One region of the Tolumonas lignilytica genome, then DNA from elsewhere that is predicted to be linked to it. Evidence: riboswitches for the same ligand, from Rfam matches in the RefSeq annotation. Region 1 holds a riboswitch; each other region holds the start of a gene.
What was found. Region 1 has a riboswitch for thiamine pyrophosphate ahead of thiM (hydroxyethylthiazole kinase). Riboswitches for the same ligand answer to the same signal wherever they lie in the genome.
Positions count from the first base shown of each region.

Region 2: linked by a shared signal. The riboswitch ahead of thiC (phosphomethylpyrimidine synthase ThiC) and the one ahead of thiM (hydroxyethylthiazole kinase) in region 1 are both predicted to bind thiamine pyrophosphate.
Region 3: linked by a shared signal. The riboswitch ahead of thiB (thiamine ABC transporter substrate binding subunit) and the one ahead of thiM (hydroxyethylthiazole kinase) in region 1 are both predicted to bind thiamine pyrophosphate.

Region 1 is NZ_AZUK01000001.1:1,474,379-1,482,723, reverse strand. It holds gene dcuR (two-component system response regulator DcuR) at 1-618, shown strand, start outside; gene H027_RS18295 (bifunctional diguanylate cyclase/phosphodiesterase) at 950-3,244, shown strand; gene thiD (bifunctional hydroxymethylpyrimidine kinase/phosphomethylpyrimidine kinase) at 3,284-4,084, opposite strand; gene thiE (thiamine phosphate synthase) at 4,081-4,716, opposite strand; gene thiM (hydroxyethylthiazole kinase) at 4,713-5,516, opposite strand; TPP riboswitch at 5,564-5,656, opposite strand; gene H027_RS0106900 (TolC family protein) at 5,756-7,264, opposite strand; gene H027_RS17565 (Ig-like domain-containing protein) at 7,318-8,345, opposite strand, start outside.
Region 2 is NZ_AZUK01000001.1:2,941,674-2,950,018, forward strand. It holds gene tsaB (tRNA (adenosine(37)-N6)-threonylcarbamoyltransferase complex dimerization subunit type 1 TsaB) at 1-300, shown strand, start outside; gene H027_RS0113710 (hypothetical protein) at 333-617, shown strand; gene H027_RS17910 (Slp family lipoprotein) at 643-1,152, shown strand; TPP riboswitch at 1,231-1,330, shown strand; gene thiC (phosphomethylpyrimidine synthase ThiC) at 1,430-3,277, shown strand; partial or broken gene thiE (thiamine phosphate synthase) at 3,295-3,933, shown strand; gene H027_RS0113730 (HesA/MoeB/ThiF family protein) at 3,926-4,723, shown strand; gene thiS (sulfur carrier protein ThiS) at 4,708-4,908, shown strand; gene H027_RS0113740 (thiazole synthase) at 4,911-5,690, shown strand; gene thiH (2-iminoacetate synthase ThiH) at 5,687-6,823, shown strand; gene H027_RS17915 (STAS domain-containing protein) at 7,054-7,431, shown strand; gene mtgA (monofunctional biosynthetic peptidoglycan transglycosylase) at 7,502-8,239, shown strand.
Region 3 is NZ_AZUK01000001.1:2,537,848-2,546,192, forward strand. It holds gene H027_RS0111780 (PhoH family protein) at 325-1,707, shown strand; gene thiQ (thiamine ABC transporter ATP-binding protein) at 1,743-2,450, opposite strand; gene thiP (thiamine/thiamine pyrophosphate ABC transporter permease) at 2,453-4,057, opposite strand; gene thiB (thiamine ABC transporter substrate binding subunit) at 4,057-5,055, opposite strand; TPP riboswitch at 5,127-5,218, opposite strand; gene H027_RS0111800 (PilZ domain-containing protein) at 5,350-5,643, shown strand; gene H027_RS0111805 (hypothetical protein) at 5,610-6,614, opposite strand; gene H027_RS0111810 (ABC transporter ATP-binding protein/permease) at 6,581-8,290, opposite strand.

The DNA.
Region 1 (8,345 bases):
TTGCAGGCTGCGAAGCAGAAATTACAGGAAAATGATCCGCCGATCGATCTGGTGTTGCTGGATATTTATATGCAGAAAGATAACGGCCTGGATCTGCTGCCGGTGATCCGGCAGATGCCAAATCCGATTGATGTCATCATGATCTCATCGGCCAGTGATATGCCAGCGATCAAGAAAGCACTGCGCTATGGCGTCGTCGATTATCTGATCAAACCCTTTCAGTTTGCCCGTTTCCGAGAGGCATTAACCACCTACCGCGAAGAGCATCAGGTTTTAGAACAGCGGGAGGAATTAAATCAGTCAGAGTTGGATAATCTGATCCACCGAAATAACACTCGTCTGGCATCGGATAAGATCAAATTGCCCAAAGGGCTGACCAAACTGACGTTGCAGGCCGTGTGGGATTGGATCAAAGAAGGTCATAAGCAGAGCTTTTCCACCGAGGAAATGGCCACTGAAATTGGTATTTCTCGGGTTTCATGCCGTAAATATCTGGTCTACATGGCCGATATTGGCGTGCTGGACACCGATATTTTTTATGGCTCGGTTGGACGACCAGTCTATTTGTATAAGTTGGTTCCCTCCAAAATCGAAGTGATGGATACACTGCTTCGTTAGTTAAAAAACCGCCAGTAACAGGGGTGTCGCTACTGGCGGGGTTTGAGTTTTCTAACGATGGAACTGACTTGCTATGTCAGTTTTATCTTAGCGCTTTCCTATCACATCATTATCTTTAAGTAAGTAATGAAAGCTTATTGAAGCTAAACCACATATTTACCCATCCTTTAAATATGGCTATATCCGCGGTGCGCGCTTTTCATCTATTATTGTTGGAGAGCATGCCAGTCTTTTTATCTGTTTTATGCTTATTTCTTAGAGGGATAGATAAACAGACGCTATATGTTGCCGATGGACGAATACAATGGATTTCTCGCTAGTGAAAAAACTTATGCTGACTTCTCGGTTGCACCGACAAATAATCAATCGTGTGGGTCTAATGGTTGTTCTGTTGGCTGTACTGGTGATCGCAGGCTGCATCAGTTTCATGAACTGGCTGTATCATAAAGCCGATAACGATGAGATCTCGGCGGAACTGACGAAAGTTCAGCTTATTCTGCAAAATGAACGCGAGGGTCTTGGCCGGGCCGTGCGTGATTATGCCGTCTGGAATGATGCGTATGATTATATTCAGCTGCCGCAACGTAAATTTGAAAGTGACAACTTTACGCAGCAATCATTGAATGTCATGCAGATTGATTTCGTCGCCATCATGACGCAGCCACAACATTTCTTTTTCTCGTCGGCGTTAGATCCCCACAATCCGAATACACAAGCCACCCCGGCGATTAATTCCCCCTCGTTGCTGTCTTTACTCTCTCAATTACCGGAGTGGCACGCGGCAGGTGATGGTAAACCTCACACCTACATCACTATTCATGAGGGACGAGCCCTGTTTCTTGCCGTTTCTGGCATTTTTGATTCGGCACAGGCGAAACCGCAGCGTGGCTGGATGGTGTTTGGCCGTTATATGGATGATGACGATCTGAAACGGCTGCAGCAACTAGCTAAAATCCAGTTAGCACTCTCAGCGACCATGCCGACAACCAAAGTCGCATCGGGCTTTTTTCACAGCACGCAAACAGCCCAAACCCGACTGGCGGGCTGGATGGTGCCGACTATCTGGCTACAAGTCAGCAAAGAGATTGACTGGCAACCCCGTTATATCGTGATGGGGGCGTTTGCGCTGGGCCTGTTGCTGGTGTTGTGCGTGGCCTCCTGGACCCTGCAATATTTATTAAACAAGCTGGTAATCAATCGCATTGAGACCTTTGCCGATTTGGCTTGGCGTCGCTCACAAGGTGAACGGGTCTACTGGCCGGTCGAGGGCGATAATGAGCTGGATTTACTGGCCCGGACCTTTAATGGCCTGATGGATGAAGTGCAGACGGCACAGCAGAATTTGCAGACACTGAGTGTGACCGATGCATTAACGGCGTTAGGTAACCGCCGGGGGCTGGAGCAAGAAATTGAACTGATGATTCAGGCGAGTCAGCCGCAAGCCGACATGAGTATGCTGCTGATGGATCTTGATGGTTTTAAACTGATCAATGACAGTCTGGGTCATGCGGCCGGTGATTTGCTGTTGCGCGAAGTTGCCTTGCGTATGCGTCAGGTGATGCGCCGTCAGGACCAGCTCTTTCGTATGGGCGGCGACGAATTTACGGTGCTGATGCCTAACACCAATGTGGAACAGGCGGCCCGCATGGCCGAGCGCCTGCGACAACAGTTGGTGGAAGCCATTCATTTTGGGCCACATTTGTTGAATGTGTCGGCATCGATCGGCATTGCACAATGGGATGGTGAATCAGACGGCATGGAGCTGATGCGGCAAGCTGATCTGGCAATGTATGAAGCCAAGCGCCAAGGCAAGTCTTGTATTTCTCTGTACGAAAAAGGCATGAGCGGGGTCGCCTCTGAGCAAATGCAACTGGAACAGGCATTGCGGCAGGCGATACAGAAAGAAGAGATTGAACCCTATTTTCAGCCAGTACTGGATACGCAGACGGGGCAAGTGCTGGCGGTGGAAATGCTGGCACGTTGGCAGTGGGAAGATCACTTTGTTCAGCCGGCAGATTTTATTCGGTTAGCCGAAGATCTGGGCCTGATTCAGCAATTGTCAGCCCAATTATTGGATAAAGGACTCAAGGCATTAACGAAATTCCGCCAGAATGTGCCTAATCTGAAACTGCAGGTGAATATTTCGCCCATGCAATTTTCCGATCGCCAGCTCGCGTCGTCGCTGCTTGAGCAAGTGAGCGCACATGGTTTGCCATGTTCGGCATTGGCCATTGAACTGACCGAGAGTGCGATGTTGTTATATCCGGAACAGGTCGGGCAAACCATGCGTCAGTTTGTCACGGCGGGTGTCAGCCTGCATTTGGATGATTTTGGCACTGGCTACTCTTCGCTGGCCCGCTTGCGCGATCTGCCGTTTGATACTGTGAAATTAGATCGCTCTTTCATCGTGATGATGAGTGAAGGCGATATGTCGTTGCCGCGGGTCGTATTCGACATGGCCTCCAGCATGAACATGTCACTGATCGCAGAAGGGGTCGAGAATCAGGTTGAATTCGAGCGCTTGAAACAGATTGGCTATCGCCAGATGCAAGGGTTCATGTTTGCCGTGCCAATGGCAGAAGAGGCGTTACAGCACTGGCTGGTGGCGCATCAGCAGCAGGAATAAATGGCAGAACGGGGAAGCCCCATTCTGCCAAATGTCTTCTTACCACCATTGATAAAAATGGTGTACCGGACCGATCCCGTGACCAACCGCTAAATCATCGGCATGTGATAAGGCTCCGGAGAGCCACTGCTTGGCATGGCTGAGGGTTTCCGGCCAGTTCTGATAACGGGGATAGAGTGCGGCAAGGGCGGCGGAGAGCGTACAACCGGTGCCATGCGTATTCCGGGTCGGAATTCGAGGTGCAGGAAACGGCAGGATCGCATCCGCCGTGAGCAACCAGTCAGGGCTCTGAAGCTGGTCAGCCAGATGGCCACCTTTCATCAGCACAGCCTGACACCCCAACTTCAATAACGCCTGTCCTTGCGCCACCATGGCGCTCTCGCTGGTGGCCTCGTCACAACCCAAGAGAGCCGCGGCTTCCGGCAAGTTGGGCGTTACAATGCTGGCAAGCGGTAACAAGCGCTGACGCAAGGCATCAATGGCGGCATCGGCGAGCAGACGATGACCGCCTTTTGCGATCATTACCGTGTCCAATACCACACAGGGCGGTTGCCATTGCTGGATGGCATCGGCCACCACGTCGATAATAGCACTATCGGCCAGCATACCGATTTTGACAGAGTCGACCCGGATATCACTGAACACTGCCTGGCACTGTGCCGCAATAAATTCAGTCGGTATTGCATGAACAGCCTGCACACCCTGCGTATTCTGGGCGGTGAGGGCGGTAATGACGCTCATGCCGTAGGCCCCCAGCGCCGAAAAGGTTTTCAGATCGGCCTGGATCCCGGCACCGCCACCACTGTCCGAGCCGGCAATTGTTAGGGCGTGTGGGATCATGCTCGGGCCTCTTGAATGCGTTGTCCTAATGTCCGGCTGGCGGCAGCCGGATCGCTTGCGGCACAAATGGCGGAAACCACGGCAATACCATCCGCACCTGCCCGGATGATATCAGCGGTCTCCGGCAGACCGATCCCGCCAATGGCCACGACCGGTTGTTCCACCTGTTTTCGCCAGTCACGGAATTGCGCCAAACCAATGGCAGGGTCGGCATCCTGTTTGGTGCCGGTCGGGAACACGGGGCCGACACCGAGATAATCGGCCAGCAGACAATCCTCGCCCTGCAGATGCTGCAATTGAGAAATCGATAATCCAAGAATCTTATCCGGCCCCAGCAATTGACGTGCGACGGCCAGCGGCAAATCGCCCTGGCCAAGGTGTACCCCGTCGGCATCGCAGGCCAGAGCGATATCGATATGGTCATTGATCAAATACGCCACGTTAGCATCACAGCACAGCGGCATGATCCGGTAGGAGAGATGCAGCCAATCCCGCTTTTTCCATTGTGGGGCGCGTAATTGGAGAGTGGTTACTCCCGCATCAAGCACCTGTTGGGTCAGGCGGATGGCCGCATCAAATCCGCCGCACATGACCGGGTCGAGCACCAGATAAAGGGAAAGGTCGAATTTCATGCCAGCGCCTCAGCGATGGTCTCGGCATCCAACAGATAGAGGTTATCCAAAAATAGAGGAACAAAACTGCCCGGGCCTTTCGCTTTCGCAGCCGCGCGCTGTCCTGCAATCGCCATGACGGCGCACGCACTGGCCACGGCTTCTAAGCGGCGTTCCGGTTCCGCGGCCGCGACAAAAGCGGCAACCACGCTGGAAAGGGCACAGCCGGTGCCGGTGACGCGCGTCATCATGGGGTCACCCGCTTTCACACTGACTGTGTTTTCACCATCGGTGATGTAATCAATTTCACCGGTTACCGCAACAATGGCTCCGCTGGTTTTGGCCAGTGTTATGGCGGCATCAATCGCCTGCTCACTCTGGTTGGCACTGTCGACCCCTTTACCGGATGCCGATAAACCGGCCAGCGCCATGATTTCAGAGGCATTTCCCCGAATGGCGGCGGGTTGTTTTTGTAATAATTCACGGCACAGGTCGGTGCGGTAAGGTAAAACGCCCACGGCAACAGGATCTAAGACCCAAGGTGTTCCTGACTGATTGGCCGCATCAACAGCAATACGGATCGTGGCCGCTTGTGTAGACGTCAGCGTTCCGACATTGACGGACAATGCAGAAGCGATCGCGGCAAAACGACCGGCTTCTTCCGGTGCCGTGATCATGGCAGGGGCAGCACCCAATGCCAGCAATACATTCGCGGTAAAGCCCGTCACCACATCGTTGGTAATCACATGAGTTAAAGGTGCGGTGCGGCGGAAATGTTCAAGATGAGTGGCAACCGTTGTTGCAGGTAGCGCTTGCGGCATAAGTCCTCCTTCAATATGGCAGACAAAATGCGCAGCAGAAGGAGGACGGCAGCGCCGTCGTGAACTCCCTACGCTGGCATGATCCAGATCAGGTGGTGCGGGTATCTCTCAGCCGCATGGCGGCACCCCGGTCACATTCATATGCATTCTGGCGGCGAGGAGGCGTTACTGTCAATCAAACCGATGTTCATCGCTCAAAATGGCAGGATAAACATCGGTTGTTCCAGAGGATGATAAATTTATTGTGGTTGTAAGGCGCTGATATCGCCATGCTCCCAATTCTGCTCAGATTGTTCCAACGCCTTGCTGATGGTCGTCAGGTTGTCGGAAGATTGGAGTTTGGGTAACGGATCAAGCCCCACTGTGGCAAAAATCTGGCCGTAAGCATTACGTAGCTCTGCGTAAGCCAAATCATTACGCAATGAGGTATTGACGGCGTTGAGTTCTCCTTGGATCAGCTGTAACTCACCAATACCGCCGGTTTTGTAGCGATTGCGTAGCTGGCCGACGATTTTATCATCCAATTTTTGCAATTCTTCGCCAGTATGATACTGGCGCAGGGCTTCATTGAAGTTCGCGTTGGCGACATAAAGCTGCGCCATGATGGCCATCGACATCGCCTGACGACGCGCCTCCGCCACCGATTCGCCAGCTTTGGCTACTTTTTCCGCCGTGGGTCCCGAAAACAGGTTGAATAGATTCCAGGTGACTTTTACACCGGCATCGGCCCAGCTTTGATTCACCAGATAGGAATTGCTGTCATAGTGTCCACCGGCTGAGAATTCTAGCCCTGGCAGCATACGTAGCATGGCTTTGCGGGTTTCGGCAGCACTGATCCGAACTTGGTAGTCCTGCTCCCGCAATTCAGGACGGCTGATTAACGCGGCTTTTTCCAGTTTGCTAAGATCCATTGTCAGAGCGGGCTCTGGCAGTGCATTTTCATCAGGTAATGCTAATGTGTAATCGGTCCCTAACGGCAGGTTCATCAAGGTTGCCAGTTCGGTTTTTGCCAATGACAGCGCTTTCCGTTGTTCTTCTAATTGCCGGGTGGCATCAATCAAGGCGCGTTGATAACTTAGCGCTTCAATCGGGTCGCCAACTTGTTGTGTCGTCATCCGCTGACTGGCTTCTCTGGCCATATTGACCCGATCAATCAGTTTATCAATCCGGCTGAGTAAACGCTCTGCGGCGACGGCTCGCCAGTATGCAGAGCGAACGTCCTGAACGATGGTATGAATAACTTTGCGGCGACGCTCTTCGGCAATCCAGCGTTGATCAGACTGTTGCTGAGCGGTGACATAGCTGACACCAAAATCCAGCACATTCCAAACCATGTTCAGGTCAGCAACCCGGCGATTGCGATCCTGCGAAGTGGATGGTTCAAGTGACTGGGTGCCGCTGAGCACACTTTCGCTGCTGGATGCACTGGTATTACTGCGATCGACATAACCGGCTTCGGCGGCCAGTTTGGGTAACAGATCAAAGTGAGATAAATCCACCTGTTTCTGCGCCAGCGCTTCTTCCATGACTTTCAGGCGGGCTTCCAGATTGTATTTTAACGCTCTGGCAGTTGCATCATATAAGGTTATCGGGGCGGTTACCGGCTCCTGATTACTAAACATCGACCCTAAATCAGCATAAGAGCGTTGTTCACTTTGCATTCGGTCAATCGGCTTAGTGGAGACTGCACAACCACTGATGAATAATGCAATCAAGCTGATACTGAAAAATTTAGCGCTTCTCTGCATATTTTAATTCCTTATCCCTGTTCTATTTTGGTCATTTTTTGCCGTCTGTAGTTCTAAACGGGTTGTTGTTTCAAGTTGAGTAATGCTGCTTCGATGGCGGCCAGTTGCTGATGTTCATACAGATCTAATTCACTTAATTGTGTGGCAAAGACCGGCGCACCAAATACCGATGTTGGTGTTGTTAAGGAGTTGCTTCCAGTTCCTGCACCAAGGACTGGATTCCAACTACTACCAGAAAAAATCGTTAGCGGTGTGTTGCCTGGTAATGGAATACCGCCAAACAGGCCGGCCAGTGTTGATGAGCCACCAAGTGCCGGGCCATTGGATGGATTGCCACTGTGTAGGGCACCGAGCTCCTGTCCGCCGATACCGTGATCAGAAAATACAGAGGTAATAGTTGTTGGTGCCGTCGCACTACCACCTTGCGTGGCGTTACTGAAGATCGTTGCAGTCGTCGGGGTGGTTTCACCGAGTGACGTGGTGGTGAAAATGGTGGTTGGCGAACCAGATGTTCCATTTTCTGTGCTTGAGGCACTGATTACTGCTATTTGGTTTTGTGTATTGGCGCTGCTTGTTGTCACGCTTGAACCCGCAGCTCCATCGGTGACTTTAAATTGAGGATCTCCACCGGGTGGAACAGAATTAATGTCGTAATTATTAGAATCGGTAGTTCCGTTTCCAGCATTACCGGCCAGATCAGTTACGCCAGTATTATCTAACGTAATCATGTTGGTCGAATCGACAATATTAACTGTCGGCGTCAGTGTCGCGGTCCAGGTGGTACCGCCGTCGCTGGAAGAAACCGCACTCAGCGTACCATTGGCGACGGTCAGGTCGGCGTTAGTAAAGCCGGTAACGGCCTCACTGAAGGTGATGGTGACTAGGGAAGTGTCGCCGATTTTGAGTGCGGGATCGGCAACGACAATGGAGGCGGTTGGGCGTACGGTATCAATGGCGTAGTTGTTGGAATCGGTGCTGCCTGCACCTGCGTTACCGGCCGTATCCGCCACACCGGTGTTATCCAATGTGATGACATTGGTGGTGTCGGTGATGCTGGCGGTCGGCGTCAGCGTGGCAGTCC
Region 2 (8,345 bases), 1.5 Mb from region 1:
CTGCTTGATGAAGCGGTGATTTTGCCGGAACAAGCACCGGAATGGCTGAATCCGGTGGCAACAAAAATAGCGGGTGGCTCTGCAGTGGGAACCGGGTTCACCAGCTATACTGAATTAGCAGCAAAATTGGGATTGATCCCGACTGAAAATCAGGTCGAATTGAATCTGCCCTGGGCTCAGGACATGCTGCCACAAGCCGTTGCCGCCTTTGAAGCAGGTGAGTATTGTGATCCGTCTCTGGCTACACCTGTATATTTACGTGATAAGGTGACTTGGAAAAAATTGCCAGGTCGTGAATAATTAGTAAACAGGAATAACAAAGTCCGTTTTCTATGAATATTGCTGCTGCCAATCTTTCGATCACTGGATTAAACCGACCGGATAGCATTATCTATCCGGGGAAAGATCGTGCCAGCGAGGAAACGACAGAGCAATCCGGCAAAACGACTTCCGATACAGTGTTGTTTGCCGATGGTGCCGAAGAGGCTGCCGAAAAACTCACCTATGATCAACCCAGCCCGAAACAAAGTCGGGCTATCTATGCTTACAAGGATATCGCCTTTCAGGATCGCCGTGCTCAGATTGAGCAGATGGTTCGTGTCGATATGTATGCCTGATTTTCTTTCTATCTGAGACTGACACATGAAATGGATTGCATGCTTTGTGGTCATGTTTTTGACCGCTTGTGCCAATAATAATACCGGTTATTATGCAGACGATTCAGTCTTGATCCGCCAGCAATTTACGCAAATGGCGCAGCCCAATAACCCGCAAGGCTGGTTGGTCAAATGGAGTGGGGTGATCGCTGCAACCCGTAATCTGGCCTCAGGCACCGAAGTTGAAATCGTCTATCTGCCGCTCGGTTATAATGGGGTGCCGCAGCAATCAGAACAATCTCCCGGACGTTTCATCGCGGTATTTCCTCAGCTATTAGACCCTGTGTTGTATGCGAAAGGCCGTAGCATCACTGTTTCTGGTAAAACGGGTGAATCGCGAGAAGGCAAAATTGGGGATATGCCATACCGTTTTGCGGTGATCAATGCCACTGAACACAAACTTTGGCCAATCGTGAAAGAAGTCGAGGTTCGGTACGAATCCCCGCTATTTGATGACGGTTTTTATTTCCAGCATCGGGTGTTTGTTCCCCGCTAAATCAATCATTCTTCGGTGGCAATAATCATCAATTGTTATCTGATTGTTGCCATTCTTGATTCCTCGTTTCATACTAGCAGCCACTTGTCGGAGTGCCCTTTGGGCTGAGACCGTTGATTCGGGATCCGTTGAACCTGATCAGGCTAAAACCTGCGAAGGGAACAAGAGTTGCGCTCAGGAATAATTCCTCGTCAGATCTAAACGATCTTTTGCCGCAAAACTCCTCTCAACGCCACTTCCGGCAAGCCATCCGAAATCTATTTAAGGTGAGCTTGCTATGTCGAAAAATCTAACTGCACGTGAACGTCGTGATTCCGCAAAAGAATATTTATCTACGCTGGCGGCACAGACGTTTCCGAATTCAGACCGCGAATATCTGGAAGGCCCACGCCCTGATATCCGTGTGCCGATGCGTCGAATTCATCTGTCACCCTCTTTAGTAGGTGGTACAAAGCAAGCTCCAATTTATGAAGAAAATGCACCGGTGTTGGTGTATGACACCTCCGGAGCTTATGGCGATCCTGAGCAGTTGGTCGATGTTACGGTAGGTTTGAAACCCATCCGTCAGAACTGGATCTTGGAACGTAATGATACCGAAGAGGTATTGGAGCCTACTTCGGCATTTACCCGCGCACAGGCAGAACAACTGCAGTTAGTTCCGCAAATGAAAGTGAAGGCCCAGATCCGCAAAGCCAAAGCTGGCCAGTGTGTCAGTCAGCTGCATTATGCGCGTAAAGGCATCATCACACCGGAAATGGAATATATTGCGGTACGTGAAAACCAGCGTCGTTTGCAAGAGGGTGAAAAAGGGATCACGGCGGAATTTGTCCGTCAGGAAGTCGCAGAAGGACGCGCCATTATTCCGTCTAATATCAATCACCCGGAAAGTGAGCCGATGATCATTGGCCGTAACTTCCTTGTTAAAATCAACTCCAATATCGGTAACTCGTCTATCAGTTCCAGTATTGAAGAAGAAGTGGAAAAACTGATCTGGTCTACTCGTTGGGGGGCAGATACAGTGATGGATCTCTCTACTGGTCGTCATATCCATGCGACACGTGAGTGGATCCTGCGTAACAGCCCGGTGCCTATCGGCACGGTTCCGATGTATCAGGCATTGGAAAAAGTGAACGGTATTGCAGAAGATCTGAGCTGGGAAGTGATGCGTGATACGCTGATCGAACAGGCTGAACAGGGCGTCGATTATTTCACCATCCATGCGGGTCTGTTGTTGCGTTATGTTCCGCTGACGGCCAAACGTGTCACCGGGATTGTTTCCCGTGGCGGTTCTATCATTGCCAAATGGTGTCTGGCGCATCATCAGGAAAACTTCCTCTACACGCATTTCCGCGAAATTTGTGAGATCTGCGCACAATATGACGTGGCACTGTCATTAGGGGATGGCTTGCGTCCAGGTTCAATTGCTGATGCTAATGACGAAGCACAATTTTCTGAATTGAGAACCTTGGGTGAATTGACGCAAGTTGCGTGGGAATATGATGTTCAGGTCATGATTGAAGGGCCGGGCCATGTGCCGATGCATCTGATTAAAGAAAACATGGATGAGCAGCTCAAGCATTGTCACGGCGCCCCGTTCTATACCTTAGGCCCGCTAACCACCGATATCGCACCGGGCTATGACCATTTCACCTCTGGTATCGGCGCGGCCATGATCGGCTGGTTTGGATGTGCGATGCTTTGCTATGTGACTCCGAAAGAGCATCTCGGGTTACCCAATAAAGAAGATGTAAAGCAGGGCTTGATGGCGTACAAGATCGCAGCGCATGCCGCTGATCTGGCGAAGGGACATCCGGGTGCGCAGATCCGTGACAATGCCATGTCGAAAGCACGTTTTGAATTCCGCTGGGAAGATCAGTTCAATCTGGCGTTAGACCCGGATACCGCCCGTGCGTATCACGACGAAGATCTGCCGCAGGAATCGGGCAAAGTTGCGCATTTCTGTTCGATGTGTGGTCCTAAATTCTGTTCCATGAAGATCAGTCAGGAAGTACGTCAGCTCGATAGCGAAGGAGCCTTCGATGATGTCAAACAAGGCATGGAACAACAAGCTGCCACGTTCCGTGAACTGGGCGGCGAACTCTATCTGGCCAAAGAGGTAGAGTGATGGAAGGCGTAGCCGCTTTTGCGAAGACCGATCACCGATTAGGGCTTTATCCGGTGGTGGATTCGGTGGAGTGGATTGCCCGCTTGCTGGAGTGGGGCGTCACTACGCTGCAACTGCGGATCAAAGATCCGCAGGCTGCTGATCTGGAACAGCAGATCATGCAGGCCATTGAACTGGGGCGCCGTTATCAGGCCCGCCTGTTTATCAATGATTACTGGCAACTGGCTATCAAGCATCGAGCCTATGGTGTGCATCTCGGGCAGGAAGATATTCAGACGGCTGATCTAGATGCATTACGTAGCGCTGGTCTGCGATTGGGTATTTCCACGCATGACTCCGTTGAACTGGCAGATGCATTGGCCTTACAGCCCTCTTACGTAGCCCTAGGGCACATCTTCCCGACACAAACTAAAGAGATGCCATCTCAGCCTCAAGGCTTGATTAATCTGGCAGCAGCGGTTGCACAGTCTGGTCCAATCCCGACGGTAGCAATTGGCGGTATTTCAGAAGAGCGCATCGCCGATGTACTGGCGACCGGTGTCGGTAGTGTGGCGCTGGTCAGCGCCATTACCAAGGCGGCAGATCCCGAGCAGGCAACCAAACGGCTGCTTCAGCATGTGGAAGGTGTTAGCAGCAGAGGCGCCTCCGATGCCTGAACTGCTGACCGATGAAGAGTTCCTGCGCTATGGACGACAGATCCTGCTGCCGGAAATCGGCGAAGCAGGGCAGGCCAGACTGAAAAAAAGCAAAGTATTGATCGTTGGGTTAGGCGGGCTGGGTTCACCGGCTTCGCTCTATCTGGCGGCTGCGGGTGTCGGGCAACTCTGGTTGGCCGATGGTGATAAGGTGGATAGCAGCAACCTGCAACGACAAGTGCTCTACCGTACGGCGGATCGCCATCAGAGCAAGACCAAGGCAGCCGCGACCCATCTGAAGGCGTTGAATCCGGCAGTTCAGTGTCATGTTCTGCCGGCTGTGGATGAATCATTGCTCGCCAGTATTGTGCCGCAGGTCGATGCCGTATTGGACTGCTCGGATAACATGCTAACCCGCCAGCGTGTCAATGCAGCCTGTGTGGCGGCCTGTAAGCCCTTGATCACGGCAGCCGCTACCGGCTGGGATGGTCAATTGCTGCTCTGCGAGCCGGAACAGCATTCTGTCTGTTATCACTGCCTGTTTCCGTCATCAACGGAACCGGGCCTGAATTGCAGTACCGCTGGCATCGTTGGCCCGATAGTCGGGATGTTGGGGGCGGCACAGGCGTTATTGACTCTGCAGCTACTCTGCAATTTACCTCGGCCAACCGGTGTGTTGCAGCGTTTTGATGGTCGAACACTACAATGGCAACGGTTACAAACCCAACCTGATCCTGCCTGTTCCGTCTGCCAATCACTCTCCTCAACATCATTTTCCGAATCGGAGTTCCCGACATGCAAATCCGCTTAAATGGCGAGCTGGTACAGCTTGAGGCGTCCTGCAGTCTTGAAGCGTTACTGGCTGCACAAGATCAATTGAAGGCCGGTGTGGCAGTGGCGTTGAACCAACAGGTTATCCCTTGCAGCCAGTGGGCCACTATTTTTCTTTCAGATCATGACGACGTGGATCTCTTCCGCGCCATTGCCGGAGGTTAATCATGACTCAACCCCTTAAAATTGCCGATAAAATCTTTAATTCCCGTCTGCTGACCGGAACGGGTAAGTTTGCTTCTGCGCAGATCATGCAGCAGGCGCTGACCGCCAGCGCAACTGAGATTGTCACCATGGCGCTGAAGCGAGTTCGCCTCGATGAGCCGGATGTCCAGATCCTGGAACCACTGCGGGAAATGGGCGTTCAATTACTTCCAAATACCTCTGGGGCTCGCAATGCCAAAGAGGCAATTTTTGCAGCACAACTGGCTCGCGAAGCGCTGGGAACGAATTGGCTGAAACTCGAAATTCATCCCGATCCGCGTTATCTGATGCCTGATCCGATAGAAACGTTTAAAGCGGCCGAAGAGTTGTGCAAGCAAGGATTCGTCGTGTTGCCGTATTGCGGTGCCGACCCATTACTCTGTAAACGACTGGAGGAAGTGGGATGTGCGGCGGTAATGCCTCTGGGCGCTGCGATTGGTTCCAACCAAGGGCTATCCACCAAAGCAATGTTGGAAATCATCATCGATCAGGCCAATGTACCGGTCATTGTCGATGCCGGTATCGGCGCACCATCCCATGCTGCCGCAGCGCTGGAAATGGGGGCCGATGCAGTACTGGTGAATACTGCGATTGCAGTGGCCGGTGATCCAGTCGCGATGGCTCAGGCATTTAAAATGGCGGTAACCGCCGGACGCATGGCGTACGAAAGCGGCTTGGGTGCCGTCAATCAGCAGGCGATTGCCTCCAGTCCTCTTGCCGCTTTTCTGGAGACACTGGCATGAGTTTTTACGACGAATGGGAAAAACTCGACTGGGAAACGCAACAACAGTGGATTTTGCAGCAATCTGATGCAGATGTAGAACGGGCACTGGCGCGTTGTTCTCGCCCAGGTAAACGTGAGTTGGCCGACTTTGTGGCGCTCATTTCACCGGCGGCTGAAAAATATCTGCTGCCAATGACCGAGCTATCGCAGAAACTGACCCGTCAGCGGTTCGGTAATACCATCAACATGTATCTACCACTTTATCTGGCCAATCTGTGCGCCAATGATTGCACATATTGTGGCTTCTCCATGAGCAACAAGATCAAACGTAAAGTGCTGTCGTTGGAAGAAATTGACCAAGAGTGTCAGGTTATTCGCCAGATGGGCTTTAAATCGTTGTTGTTGGTGACAGGAGAGCATGAACGTAAATCCGGCATGGATTATTTTCGGGAAGTGTTTCCGGTCATCAAACCTTATGTTTCTTATCTGATGATGGAAGTGCAGCCGCTTTCTACAGAGGAGTATCGTGAACTGGTCAGCATCGGGTTGGATGGGGTCATGGTGTATCAGGAAACCTACCACGAGCCGACCTATGATGAGCATCATTTACGTGGGAAGAAAAAAGACTTCCGCTGGCGGCTGGAAACCCCGGATCGCTTGGGGGAGGCGGGGGTGGACAAAATCGGTCTGGGCGCTTTGCTGGGATTAGGCGATTGGCGTACTGACAGTTTGATGGTCGCGCGGCATTTACAATATCTGCGCAAGACGTACTGGCAGAGTCGTTATTCGATCTCGTTTCCACGTTTGCGGCCTTGTACGGGCGGTTTTCAGCCTGAATATCCGATGAGTGATCGCCAGTTACTGCAACTTATCAGTGCCTATCGTCTGTTTGACCCCGAGGTCGAACTTTCTCTTTCCACCAGAGAACGGCCTGAGTTCCGGGATTTCCTGATGAAAACGGGTATTACCACCATGAGTGCCGGATCTAAGACCCAGCCGGGTGGTTATGTTGACGGCAAGCCGGAACTGGAACAATTTGCTGTCAGTGATGAACGAAGTGCTGAACAGGTGGCTTCAGTGATTCAACACCAAGGCATGGAGGTTATCTGGCAGGAGTCCAGTCCTCAACGTTGGACTAATTTGCAGAATTAGTCGTTCCAATTGACTGCAATATGCGAAAAATAGTGAAAAATCATTTGCATTTTGCAGTCCATTGCACCGTAAAAAAGCAAAACTGATTTCGATTTATAAAAATTCCATTATATATCATGGTGATATAATTATTTTATGATTCTGTGTAAAGTTGGCATCAAATCTGTATCTCTCTAAGAGCCAGAACCTATTCGCCAGCTGTGATCGGCTTAGACTATTTTGGAGTTAAAATGCCAGTCATTACATACACTATGAATCAGACGCTGGTGCTCACAATCGACGGCGAATTAAATAATGATATGGTTGAAGAAATCAGACCAATCATTGACTCCCTGATCCAAAAACACACCGACGTTTTAGTGGACATGAGTTCAGTGTGTTTTATTGATTCTGCCGGTATCGGATCGCTTATTTATCTCTATAAACAACTCCAGTCTAACGGCCGTCGTATGCGCGTGATATGTAAACAGGGGCAACCTCGCGACCTGCTTTCGATATTGCATATCGATCGCACTATTACATGCTATCAAAACGTGCGTGATTTCTTGGCTGATGTATCTGCCGAACAAGCAGCGATGGATACGCGCTATTCATCAATGGCAATGTAGCGGTTGCTGACTCGCCACTTCTTATTGATTTCGATAAACTAAGACAATAGAAATCTGCAATCCCGTATTTATGTTGCTGACTGCATGTCGTAATTTTCTGAGCTTTGAAAATCTGTCGTGGAAAATGTGGCTGAAAAAGCTACTGATCCTTTGTGTTGCCTGGTTTTTCCTCTGGCACCTGAGTATTGCGTTACGCATAGTCAGTTATAACTGGTTCGATCCATCATCCACCGCCTTCATGGATGAACAGATGGCGATATTGCAACTGGAAAACCCCGCGATAAAAAAACGTCAAACATGGGTGCCTTATCCATCCATATCAAATTCATTAAAACGAGCATTGATTGCGGCTGAAGATGCCAAATTTCTGGATCACGATGGTTTTGACTGGGATGGCATTGAAAACGCGTGGGAAAAAAATCTGGCTAAAGGAAAAATCGTAGCGGGCGGTTCGACCATCAGTCAGCAATTAGCTAAAAATTTGTTTTTAAGTGCAAACAAAACACCATGGCGCAAATTGGATGAAGCCGTAATCACCGTCATGTTGGAGACCATTCTGGATAAACAGCGGATCTATGAATTATATTTGAACGTGATTGAATGGGGTTCCGGTATCTATGGGGCAGAAGCTGCTGCTCAATATTACTTTGGTATTCCGGCAAAGAAACTGACGGCCTCACAGTCAGCATATCTAGCTGCGATGGTCACTAATCCTCGATTTTACCAGACCCACAGGCGGTCCGCCCATTTGTTGCATAAAGCCGGGGTTATTCTCAAAAGAATGCATCAATCCGACATTCCCGATTGATTTAATTTGAGCTAGTTAGAAAAAACGTCAGCTTATGCAGACCTCCCTCGACTCGTCGAATCTCCATCGCTATAATGGCGCGTCATTTTATAACTGTCGCATTTTG
Region 3 (8,345 bases), 1.1 Mb from region 1:
TGGTGTCTGCATGTTTTGAGTTACTGATTAGGGTTCATGCTCGGTATTAACTATTTGATTGCGACTCAAGCAAGAGTAAGCAATAGTTAAAGTATAACGATTATTATTTATTAGTGTTGGTCGATCCTGTTGCAGAAGTCGTACTTAATACAAGGAATAAAACTTGGCTATGTATCACATTGTGTATCACAAAACTGAAATACTCAGAAGGTAACTTAATTAATAATCTATATTTATCATATAGATATTGGCTTTTGATTATTTGCGTATGTTGTGGCTGACATGAATTTGTCATCTGGCACATCAGGCCAAAGGAGGCTGCCTATGGATAGCGATGAACGTAAACTCTTCATCCTTGATACCAACGTGTTATTGCACGAACCCCTCTCCATCTACTCCTTTCAGGAACACGACATCGTCATACCGATGACGGTGCTTGAAGAACTCGACAATATCAAAGACCGCCAGAAAGATGTCAGCCGTGAAGCGCGGGTCGCGATCCGCACGCTGGAAGATTTGTTCCGTGATGCTACCCCCGAAGAAATTACCAGCGGCATCTGTCTGAAAAATACCGCCGGTGGTGGTTGCAGTGGTCTGATCTCTATCGTGACCGATCACCATTTACCGGGCGGCGAAGAAGTTTTCACCAACAAAGAAGCGGATAATCGCATCATCAATCTGGCGCTTTACCTGCAAAATGTGCGTAAAGATCGTCAGGTCGTGCTGGTGACGAAAGACATCAACATGCGTCTGAAAGCCAAAGGCGCCGGGCTGGCAAAAGTCGAAGATTATCGCACTGACCAGTTGATTGATGATGTGCGTTTGCTATCTAAAGGATTTCAGAGGATACCCGGTTCCTTCTGGGATCAGGTTGGGCAGTGTGAGACGATTTCCCATGGTCGCGATGTATTCCAACGGATTGATGAAAACATCCTGCAAGGGACGCACATTAATCAATATCTGATTGATGAAGCAGAAAGCTTCGCCGGGCGAATACAAAAACGCGAGGAAGGTTCGTTATTCATCAAGGATATCGGGTACGAACGCCTGATGAACCGTCACGCTTGGGGTGTGCATCCGAAGAATATTTATCAGGGAATGGCGTTAGATGCTTTGCTGGATCCGACCCTGGATTTGGTGATCCTGACCGGGCCGGCGGGCTGTGGTAAAACCTTGCTGGCGGTAGCGGCCGCACTGGAATTGGTGATTGAGCGCGGGATCTATGAACGCATCATCGTGACACGCAATACGCCGGAAATTGCGGAAAGTATTGGTTTCCTGCCGGGTTCCGAAGAGGAAAAAATGTTGCCTTGGCTGGCTGCGGTCACCGATACGCTGGAGGTGTTGCATAAGCACGATGAAAGTCGCGAAAGCTCGCTGCAATACATCATGGAGAAGGCCAATATCCAGTTTAAATCGGTGAACTTTATGCGTGGCCGCAGTTTCCAGAATACTTTTGTATTGCTGGATGAATGTCAGAACCTGACGGCATCACAGTTGAAAACTATCATCACCCGTTGTGGTGAAGGCACCAAGATTGTCTGTTCCGGTAACTTGGCGCAGATTGACTCCAATTATCTGACACCGGTAACGTCCGGTCTGACCTATATCGTCGAGCGGTTTAAAGACTTTGAAGGAAGTGCGAATATCTTCCTGAATGGTGTTATTCGCAGTCGTTTGGCTTCATTTGCTGAGGAAAATCTGTAGCTTCTGATCAGGCCCCTGTGTTAGGGGCCTGCCAATCAACGTGCCAGTGGTATCCCCAGATAGGCGGCAAATGCCTCACTGGGTGGTAGCGTCAGTGCATTCATCGGGGCGGTAAATTGCAGTTTCCCCTCATCAACAAAACCGAGCCAGTCGGCGTTGTCTTTGGCTTCCTGTGGCTGGTGTGAGACAAGCAAAACGCCGATACGCTGTTCCGTGGCCAGACGCCGGACTTCCTGCATCATCTCCTGACGTAATGCAGGATCGAGTGCCGAAAAGGGTTCATCGAGCAATAAATAGGGTTTACGTCGCACCAGACAGCGGGCGAGCGCCACGCGTTGTTGCTGTCCGCCAGATAACGACGCCGGGTATCGGGCTAACAAATCTTGAATTTGCAGCCGTTCCGCCGCCTCCAGCAGGGTATGTTGTTCCAGCCGGGAGAGTTTCAGGTTGGCCCGAATGCCCAGCCCGATGTTTTGCTGTACGGTTAAGTGTTCAAACAAATTATGTTGCTGGAACAGCATCGTAAACGGCCGTTCCGCGGGTGGCAGTTGCTGAATAGGCTGCCCTTCGGCTAACAAAACACCATCAGTCATGGGCAGAAAACCGGCCAACAGCTCCAGCAAGGTAGATTTGCCACTCCCAGAACGCCCGAGTAACAGACCGATCTCTCCCGGCTGCAAGCGCAGGGAAAACTCAAACAGACGCCCTTGACGCCGGGTTTGCACTTTTTCAACAAATAACATGCTTACTCCAGCAAAGAGGGAGGATCACGCTGTTCATTGCGGCTGGCGAGCCATTCAACCAGCCAGAGCAGCGTGATGCAAAGTAGTAATAATATCAGCGCGGTCGCGGAAGCCGCTGCCATCTGATAATGCCCGAGTTGCTGATACAGCAGCCAGGGCAGAGTTTGCAGGTTATCACTGCCAAACATGGCAATCGCGGCCAGATCGCCCAACGAAAAAATCATGCCCAGAGCCAGAGCGCGTCCGGCTGGGCGGCAAAGCAGCGGCCATTCCAACCAGCGCAGCCGCGACATTCCGCACAACCCCAGACTGTCGGCTAACCGGTCATAGCGAACCAGCAGATCTTGCATCGGTTCTTGTAAGGCGCGCAGCGTATAAGGTAGGGCTGCCAGTGCATTCAGCAAGATCACCAACCAGAACCCTTGCGCAAACAGATCAACGCGTGCCTGTAGCAGAATAAACAAGCCGGTACTGAGTACTGATGTCGGGATCAGCAAAATCAAGGAACCGGTGCCGGCAAGGAGTCGTCCCCACTGCGGGGAGTGCAGACGCACACTTAAATGCTGACCGGTGAGTAACAGCCCGATACTGAAACTTAACGCAAGGAGTCCGGCACAAGCGGCAATGGACAACGATTGCCGGGTTGTCTGTAACAGCAGCGACTGCTGCCAGCTTTGGTTAAGCAGGGCTTGCAGTCCATACCAGAAAATAGCCAGCAGTGGGGGCAGAAACAGCGCCAACCCCGTCAATAATGCAAACAAATCGGGAAGCAGCGCATGGGGTTGATAGCGCACATACTGGCCTGAGGTGGTAGTCAGATGGGGTGATGAAGGTTTCAGCCAGCCATAACAGGCGACCACGATGGTGCCCAGCACCAACTGCCAGCAGGCCAGTTGTCCGGCGGCGGCCAGATCAAAATCAAAGCGCAGCGCCTGATAAATGGCAACCTCCAGTGTGGTGGCCTGCGGCCCGCCGCCCAAGGCCATGACGATGGTGAAACTGGTAAAACAGAGCATAAAGATCAGGCTCGCCAACCCCGGCAACAATCGGCGCATGGCAGGCCATTCCAACAAATGAAAACGGCTCCATTCTGTCATGTTGAGTTGTGCTGCCTGCCGCCAGTAATTGTGAGGGATCTGCTCCAGCGACTGTACCAGCCAGCGTGTCGCCAACGGCATATTAAAAAAGACGTGGGCCAGCAGAATGCCGGAGAGGCCAAACAAATAATCGGGCAATGTCAGCCCAGCCCATGACGCCAGTTGCCTCAGCCAGCCTTGTGCACCATGTACTGCGACCAGCCCGAACAAGGCTATGATGACCGGTAATACCTGCGATAAGCCGAAAAGATGTAAGAGCAATGTCTTGCCGGGGAATTGACGATGAAACAACGCACGCGCCAGCGGTATCGCCAGACATAAACTCAGCAGTGTGGAGAGTGTGGCCTGTTTCAGACTGAACCAGACCACATGCAGCAGATAACTGTCTTGCCAGAGCTGAACGGAGGTCGTTTCCGGCTGGGCCAGCAAAGCCGTCAACGGGCCCAGTGTGACCGATAAAATCAGTGCGGCCACCAACGAGCCAGAACACCACCAGAAACGCCGCCGCATCAGTGACTGACAGCCTGTAACCACTCTTTGATCCAGCGTTTACGTTCGCCCAGTTTCTGCGGGTCGATCTGTAACGTTTTCGCTGGCGTTTCGTGTTGGTTAAAGCCATCAGGCAGTGGAATGTTTGTCACGGGATACATCCAGTTACCTTCCGGAATTAATTTCTGAAAACGATCTGTCAGCAGGAACTGCATAAACTGCTGCGCCAATTGCGGTTGTTGGGCATTTTTCAATTGTGCTGCTACTTCAACCTGACGCAGATGACCTTCGCTGAACATGGCCGCGTGATATTGCTGTTTGTTTTCCGCCAGACGATGATAGGCCGGCGAGGTTGTGTAAGAGAGCACCAGATCGGCTTGTCCTTTCAAAAACATGCCATAGGCTTCACTCCAGCCTTTGGTGACGGTCAGCGTTTTTTTCGCCAGTTGCTCCCAGGCCGCGGGAGCCTGATCGCCATAAACCTCTTTCACCCACATCAGCAATCCTTGTCCGGGGGTACTGGTCCGAGGATCTTCATAAATGATTTTCAGATCGTTGCGAGAGACCAGCTCCTTCAGGCTTTGCGGAGGGTGTTGCAGCTTATTCCCGTCATAGACAAACGCGAAATAGCCGTAATCAAACGGCAAAAAGGTCTCATCGTGCCAGCCACCGGGTAGGCTCAAACTTTTCAGATCCGCATGGTGAGCGGTAAATAATTGACTGTTCCGCGCATCAGCCAGCATACCTTCATCCATTCCCAGCGCCACATCGGCTTTAGTATGAGCGCCTTCCAGCTTCAGACGATTCAGGATCGCCACGCCATCTTCCAGTGCCACCCATTTCAGTTCGCACTGACATTCAGCTTCAAAGGCCTGTTTGACTTTCGGGCCCGGCCCCCAGTCACTGGCAAAGGAATCATAGGTGTAAACCGTCAATACCGGTTTGGATTCGGCGGCCTGAACGAGTGTCGAGCCGGTTAGTAAGACGGCGGTCAGAAGCCATGACCCAAAATGACGCATGCTATACTCCATTTATATCTGTGTAGGTAGCGGTTGTGCAGGCGTCAATTTCTGAGCATGGCCGAAGGATGAATGCGCCACTCTCAAATCCCTACGCCAGTATGAACTGGATCAGGTTCACCGGGTATGATCTCAGCGGACGCCCGCACCCCGTTTGAGAAACATTGTTATTTTAGTAACGAAATGGCCGTAAAACCAGTGACGTAATAATGGAGTGATGCTAGGTTTTTACTATACCTGATTAAATATATCGAAGTTGAAAACGTTTTCTAACCCCTATTCAAGGAGATAACTATGCTGACAACCACCCGCGAACGACGCACTTTCATGCGTATGGTGATCAATGCGCCTGTTACTCTGATTCGCGGTTCTGAACATATTCTCGCTACTTGCCGGGATCTCAGCGCCAACGGCATGGCCATTGAGGTGGAGACCGATACTCAGTTTACGCTGGAGGAAATCCTGAGTGTGAGTTTATCGACGAACAGCAATGCATTACCGCCTTTTGTTGCCGATGCCAAAATAGTGAGGTTGGAAACGATCGATGAGATAGTTCAATTAGGGGTCGAATTTGTCACTGTCGGGTGAAAACGCTCATATTGATACTCATGGCTGCGAAGATACAGACGACTTTTTTCTCCCAATACACCGGGTGCCAATTCGGCCGGGCCGGTAACCTCCAGGGGCAGAAAGGGCTGCCCTTCAATAGCAACTGTCTCTTCATTTCCGCTATAAGCAGGAAGCGCAACGGCCAATAAAGCGTGATCCGGAATATACACAATCGCTTGTGGCAAGTCGGGATAAAGCGCTGCCAGTAAGGCCATCATCAGGGCGCTTTTACTATCACAGTCGCCACGATTTTGTGCCAGCACCTGCTCCGGCATCAGAAACGTCACGCCTCGCAAACCATCACTGGATTGCAGGGGGTCATAAGGAATCGATTGCACAAAATCTAACAGACCGGCTGTCACCAGCGATTTTTCATCGTTCGGATAGCGCTTTTTCTGTTCTTCTGTGGCAGACGCGACGATGACTCGTTGTAGCGTCTGTGCGATTTCCTGTAATTCAGGGCTGCTGTCGGCCGCGATCCGGACATGATCAGGTCGGATTAAATGACTGTCGTTACCGCCATGCCGTTTATAGTAGTGCTGATCCAGATAGGCATTGAAGAGCGTGGATTGTTGCTGTGCCAGCCAGCTTTTGATCTGCGGGAGCAGCTTTTCGTCGCTGGTTTGATAATCAACCCGGCCACCGTCGGCCGTCTGACGAAAACGGAAGCTGACATCCGGATACTGTTCCCGGGCATCACGCACCAATTGCTGAAATACAAACGCATCTGCCTGCGCAGAGCGCCATGCACTCCAGGGTGGTAAGGCGGTCTCTGCAGGTAACGTGAGCGTAAAGGCCTGAGTCGATGCATTATCGTATTTCCAGACATAATGCAGTTGCAGGCCTTCGCGCGAGAAGGCTTGTTGTTGCGCACTGGCTGTGCCGTTAAGCAACGCCAGTGCTAAACACAGCGGGATCAGGCGAATTGCCATTGTCCGTTTGCTTGCCATAACAGGGTCTTCTCATGGAACGGTTGCAATGTGCTGCGATGACCGACACTGACGATGATGGTGTGCGGCAGCTCTTTACGCAGCAATTGATAGAGCTCGGCTTCACTCTGTTCATCCAGCGCCGAAGAGGCTTCATCTAAGAATAGAACATTGGGTTCAACCAGCAGTATGCGGGCAAAGGCGACGCGCTGCTGTTCACCGAGACTGAGGATTTGTCCCCACATTTCCACATTGTCCAGTTGGGCGGTCAGTTTTTCCAGGCCGACGAGCTGCAACACTCTGGCCGCTTCGGTATTGCTGACTTCGGCCAATGGATAGCTCAACGCCTGACGCAGGCTGCCCAGCGGCAGGTAAGGTTTTTGTGACAGGAACAGCGACTGGCTATTTTCAGGATAGTTCACTTTGCCGCTGGCAAACGGCCATAACCCTGCCAGGGTACGCAGCAATGTTGATTTGCCACAGCCTGACGGGCCTTGAATCAATAATGAATCGCCCGCTGTCAGTTGCCAGTTGGCATTTTCCATCAGACAGGTGCCATCTGGTTGAGTGATGCCAACCTGCTGCAGTTGCAATGCATGACCCGTTTTCTCGGGTTGCAGGCGAGGCAGATTTTCAGCCTGCTGCAAGCCCTGTTCAAAAGTAGCAAGACGGTCGACGACCGATTTCCAGCGGGCCAAATCGGTATAGTTGTCGATCAGCAATGACATGGAACCTTGCACAATGCCAAATGCAGACAACGTCTGCATCAAATCGCCCAGGGTGATTTGCTTGGCAAAATAGAGTGGAGCGCCTAACACCACAGGGAAAATCACTGCGGTCTGATTAAAGCCCAGGGTAAAAAAGCCCAGTACTTTTTGACGTTTCATCAGAGCATAGAAATTATCGACCACCTGCAGGAAGCGGTTACGCAGATATCCACCTTCTTCCTGAGATCCCTGATACAGGGCGATGGCTTCGGCATTTTCGCGCATACGAACCAGAGAAAAACGGAAATCTGCTTCGTAACGCTGCTGGTTAAAATTGAGTTTGACCAACGGGCGACCAATCCAGAAAGTCAGTATCGTGCCAAAGACGGAATAGGCTAGGGCGGCCCAGACCATATACCCCTGCGACAAATGGAACGAGGTATTGCCGATAGAGAGAGTGGAGGGCTTTGATAATGTCCACAACACGCTCAAAAAAGTAAACAGTGTGGCAATCTGTGACAGAAAGCCGATCGACAGCGATAGTGTTGAGCCGACAAATTCGTTGATATCTTCTGCAATACGTTGATCGGGGTTATCCGTCTGACGGTCGGTCAGTTGCAACCGGTAAAAGTTATTGTTGGCCAGCCAGTGCGAGATCCGATGTTGCGTCAGCCAGCGGCGCCAGATGATTTGTAACATCTGATTGAAGTAAGTGCGATGAACACCCACCAACACCCAAATGGCCGCCAGCCAGCAAAAGGTCAATAACAGACTTTTAAATTGAGGAAAATCATACCCCTGAATGGAGTTATAAAACTGGTTATGCCAGCTATTCAGGACTTTCTGTAAATAAACGGAACCTGCGGAGAGTGCCAGCACAACCAATAAAAGTAATAGGCCTTTGGTTTTGCCTTCTTTCGATGCCCAGAATGGTTTTAACAGCATCAAGAAGTTGCGCCACAGGTGTTTCACCGGTGGAGTCGGTGTCATGAGTTTACTCCCGTTACGACATCATATTGCGGCTCATGTTGCCAGAGTGGAGCCG